Regions from separate parts of the Gordonia sp. GN26 genome, predicted to be linked through region 2. Evidence: predicted binding sites of a transcription regulator. Region 2 holds the regulator's gene; the other holds the start of a gene.
What was found. Region 2 encodes HspR, which represses chaperone genes until heat shock. Its sites were predicted from a motif close to ANNTGAGTNNNNNNNACTCANNT; they were not measured.

Region 1 (2,396 bases), on a different contig from region 2:
GCGAAAGCAGGTCGTGGTTGCTGTTGATCGAGAAGGCGGGCAGCTCCAGCGACAGTCGGTCCTCAGGCCCAGGCGAAGCCACCACTTCGACGGTCAAGCCCGGCGCGTGAGCGTCGAAGTCGACGGCCGGTTGAACATGGCTATCGCCGGACAATTCGCGTAGGCCGGTGTCCAGCACGTGCCCCGGGTCTGATCGCCGAGCAACAGGTGGACGTCGAGATCACCGTCGCCCTCGACCACCACGCGCGTCACTGAGTTGTCGAGGACCGCCGCGACCGACGGATCGTCGGTTTGCCGCTCGAGCCACGTTGGCTGCGCGTCGTCGGACAGGGGGTCGCAACCGCGCGAACTCCCTCTGAACGGTTCGAGCCATCGTGTCTTGGCCGCGATGACCGAGGCGATCACCAGGCGAACTTCGTCGTCGATCTCCAGAGGAAAGCGGTCGATCAGACCTCCAGTCCCGTCCGCGGCCCACTTGTCGAGGGCTTCCTGGCCGGTCAGCCTCCCCGTGACTCCTGCGGGGAGCCGTGAGGCCCAGTCTTCGATCAGCGGCGCAGCGTCGTGGGTCCAGACGCCTACTGCCGCAGAGGTCGACATTCCTTCGCGAAGTGCGTCCAGCACCTCCAGGCCCTCGGCCCGAGCCGAATCGGCCGGTCGGCCGAGTGCGGCAGCCAGCTCGTTTCGCGCGGCCTCGTCAGCTGCAGATGCGAGCAGTGCGAGTAGTGGCCACACGCCTGCCCCGGAGACGACGCAATCCTCGTCGCGGAACTGCGAGCACCAGCGAGCGGTCAGGTCGTTGACTGCTCGGACGGGAGGTGCGAGGTCGTCGGCGGCGGTGGTGACAAACAGGTCCGGTTCGTGCATGCGCGAGATCATCTCACCGCGGACCGACAGCGCCGGCGATGCACAAAATCGCGACCTCGACAGCAGGTGCGCCACTTTGGCTGGCGGTTGATCCGGGAAACGGCGACCCTGGATGAGTGACGTACATCACAAACAAACTAGGTATGAGCGGAATGGACTCAACTGTGTTGGCGTTGAATCCTCCGTATGGCTCATACTTGAGCCTGTTGGACTAAAGAGAAAGGTGCACGCGAGTGGACAGCTTCACCCCCACCACGAAGACACAGCAGGCATTGAGCGCTGCTGTGCAGGCGGCGGCCAGTGCTGGCAACCCCGACGTGCGGCCCGCCCACATCCTGGTGGCACTGCTCGATCAGTCCGACGGCATCGCGTCGCCGCTGCTCAAGGCAGTGGGCGTGGACCCGTCGAATGTTCGCGCGCAGGCCCAGATGCAGGTCGACCGCATGCCGACGGTCGCGCAGGCCAGTGCCACCCCGCAACTCTCCCGCGAATCGATCGCGGCGGTCAGTGCTGCTCAGCAGCTGGCCGTTGAACTCGGCGACGAGTACGTCTCGACCGAGCACGTCGTCGTCGGTCTGGCGACCGGTGACTCCGATGTCGCCAAGTTGCTGCACAACGCCGGAGCAACACCGCAGGCACTGCGCGATGCGTTCGTCGCAGTCCGCGGGAGCCGGCGTGTCACGAGCGAGGACCCGGAGTCGACCTACCAGGCGCTCGAGAAGTACTCGACCGACCTGACCGCAGCGGCCCGCGAGGGCAAGCTCGACCCGGTCATCGGTCGCGACACCGAGATCCGTCGCGTCGTGCAGGTGCTCAGCCGACGGACCAAGAACAACCCGGTCCTCATCGGTGAACCCGGCGTCGGCAAGACCGCGATCGTCGAGGGCCTCGCCCAGCGCATCATCGCCGGTGACGTGCCCGAATCGCTCCGGAACAAGACGGTCATCTCCCTCGACATGGGTTCGATGGTCGCCGGCGCGAAGTATCGCGGTGAGTTCGAGGAGCGGCTGAAGGCCGTACTCGACGAGATCAAGAGCTCCGACGGTCAGATCATCACCTTCATCGATGAGTTGCACACCATCGTCGGAGCCGGTGCCACAGGCGATTCCGCGATGGACGCCGGCAACATGATCAAGCCGATGCTCGCCCGGGGTGAGCTGCGGCTGGTCGGTGCCACGACCCTCGAGGAGTACCGCAAGTACATCGAGAAGGACGCCGCACTCGAGCGTCGCTTCCAGCAGGTGTACGTCGGCGAACCGTCGGTGGAAGATGCCATCGGCATCCTCCGCGGCCTGAAGGATCGGTACGAGGTGCACCACGGCGTGCGCATCACCGACTCCGCATTGGTCGCCGCCGCAACGCTTTCCGATCGCTACATCACCTCGCGCTTCCTCCCCGACAAGGCCATCGACCTCGTCGACGAGGCGGCGTCGCGGTTGCGGATGGAGATCGACTCGCGCCCCGTCGAGATCGACGAGGTCGAGCGCATCGTCCGTCGGCTCGAGGTCGAAGAGGTTGCGCTGCAGAAGGAA
Region 2 (2,396 bases):
CGGCGTTCTCGGTGACATCGATGCGGTTGGTGATCACGAACATTTCGTCGACTCCTGGTTCGGGTCCGATAGGTCTCCGCCATCTTATCGACATGCTGTCGGCAAGATGGCGGTGGTATCAGCCGAACCGGTTCGCGAGGGCACGGAGGGTGCCCTCGATGCCCTGCCCGTTCTTCTTGTCATATCCGATCAGCTCCATGATCTTCGGAAACTTGAGCGTGGAGTAGTCGAAGGTCTCGGTGACCTGTGTGGTCGTCGGCGACGTGGCGACGAGGTCCCAGCGCCAGCGATGGCCCATGGGGTGCTTCCACTCGACGACGCGGTCGGTGTCGACGTCGGTCGCGGTGGAGGTGATCGTGTACGGGACGCCGAACTGCTTCATCCCGACGCTGAATCGCGCGCCGGGGGTGAGCTTTTCCGGGCCCTTGACGGGCGTGTCCCGCACCGTTCCCGAACCGTCCAGTTCGGGATGACGATGCGGGTTGGCGATGAGGGCGAAGACCTCTGCAGCCGGCGCGTCCACGACGATGCGCCGTGAAACGCGGTGCGAGCCCGTGTCAACGGTGGTGACGGTGTCGGAAGCCATACATCCAACGTACGCGGGAGCCGTTGATCGCCCTGGTGGAACGAGCCCGACCGTTCAGTCGCCGGATCGCTTCCGCCGCGGCTGCCACACGACCAGCGCATTGGTCCGGGGCACCGGGACGAGCTCGCCCCCGCGTCGGTTCCGCGACGCGGCGACCTCGTCGGAGAGTTCACGGACGCGCTGCTGCAGCGCCTCGACCTGATTGCTCAGGTCGATGATCCGTTTGATCCCTGCGAGGTTGACGCCCTCCTCCTGCGAGAGACGCTGGATCTCACGCAGGAGGTCGACGTCGCGGGACGAGTAGCGGCGACCGCCGCCACTCGTGCGCTGCGGGGTGACCAGACCCAGCCGGTCATAGGTCCGCAGGGTCTGCGCGTGCATGCCGGCGAGCTCGGCGGCCACCGAGATCATGAAGGTCGCGCCGTCGGCGTCGAAGTTCTTCTGACCGGCCATGACTCACTTCCCCCAGTTCGCCCGTGGATCGAAACCGCTCGCCCTCTCGGCCTGATCGTAGGCACGCATCGCCTCGATCGCGGCGTCGTCGAGCTTGTCCGGCACCGCGACCTTCACCGTCACGAGCAGGTCACCTGCACCGCCGGACCGCTTGGGGACGCCGCGACCGCGCACGCGGAGCGTCCGGCCGTCGGTGGTGTTCGGCGGGATCTTGACCCCGACCGAGCCCTCGAGCGTGGGTACCGAGACCGTCGCGCCGAGAACGAGTTCGGAGATCCGCACCGGGAGCTGCACCCGGAGGTCGTTGCCGCTGCGCGTGAACTGCTTGTGCGGCGTGACGTGGACGACGACGTAGAGGTCGCCCGACGGCGCCCCCCGGCGTCCGGCCTCGCCCTGTCCGGCGAGCCGAATCCGTTGTCCGTCTTCGACTCCGGCCGGGATACGCACGTTGATGGTGCGCGTCCGGTTCTTGACTCCGCTGCCGGAGCAGTCGGTGCACGGGTCGTCGATCCACGAGCCGGTGCCCTGGCAGTCCTGGCAGGGTTCGCTGAACCCGAAGGCGCCCTGGTTGCGGCTGACGAAACCGGAGCCGTTGCAGTTGGGGCACACTCGCGGGCTGGTGCCGGGCTTGGCACCCGACCCATGACAGGTGGTGCACGGGGACGGGCTGGTCACCCGCAGCGGGACCGTCGTGCCGAGTGCCGCGTCCTTGAAGGACAGCGTCGTCTCGGTTTCGAGGTCCTTGCCGCGACGGGGACGGCTGGCCGTCGACGTGCGCTGGGATCCGCCACCACGGTTGAAGAGTCCGTCGAAGATGTCGCCGAATCCGCCACCGCCGCCGGTCTGGCCGCCGCCGAACAGGTCGCCGAGGTCGAAGTCGCCACCACCGGTCGTGTACGTCGTACCGCCGCCGGGGAAACCGCCGCCCGGGAAGCCGTTGCCACCGCCACGGAATCGTCCGCCGGCGAACATGGCACGGGTCTCGTCGTACTCTTTGCGCTTCTCCGGATCGCTCAGCACGCTGTGTGCTTCGGACACCCGCTTGAAGCGCTCTTCGGCCGCGGAATCGCCGGGATTGGCATCCGGGTGCAGCTCGCGTGCGAGCTTGCGGTAGGCCTTCTTGATCTCTTCAGCCGAAGCGTCAGAAGCAACGCCCAGGTCCTTGTAGAAGTCATGTTCCAACCACTCACGTTGTGGAGCCACCAGACGTCACCTCCTTCAAGTCTTCTGTTGTCTGGATGGGTATTTCAGTTGTATTCGTGTTCGTACTCTCGCCGGAGAGCCCTGAGGTGCGAGTCGCAGGCTCGCTCCTCGCACCTCAGGGCCACAAACGGTCGTTCTATTGTGCACCGGTCTG

Region 1: a site for HspR is predicted at 1,060-1,082, ahead of clpB (ATP-dependent chaperone ClpB). Genes of this name have one in related genera too.

Annotation. Positions count from the first base shown of each region.
Region 1 is NZ_JSYC01000034.1:50,028-52,423, forward strand. It holds gene OK17_RS09620 (serpin family protein) at 1-178, opposite strand, end outside; gene OK17_RS09625 (serpin family protein) at 94-864, opposite strand; gene clpB (ATP-dependent chaperone ClpB) at 1,098-2,396, shown strand, end outside.
Region 2 is NZ_JSYC01000151.1:13,120-15,515, reverse strand. It holds gene OK17_RS20725 (antibiotic biosynthesis monooxygenase family protein) at 1-43, opposite strand, end outside; gene OK17_RS20720 (SRPBCC family protein) at 119-586, opposite strand; gene OK17_RS20715 (heat shock protein transcriptional repressor HspR) at 641-1,039, opposite strand; gene dnaJ (molecular chaperone DnaJ) at 1,043-2,242, opposite strand; gene grpE (nucleotide exchange factor GrpE) at 2,379-2,396, opposite strand, start outside.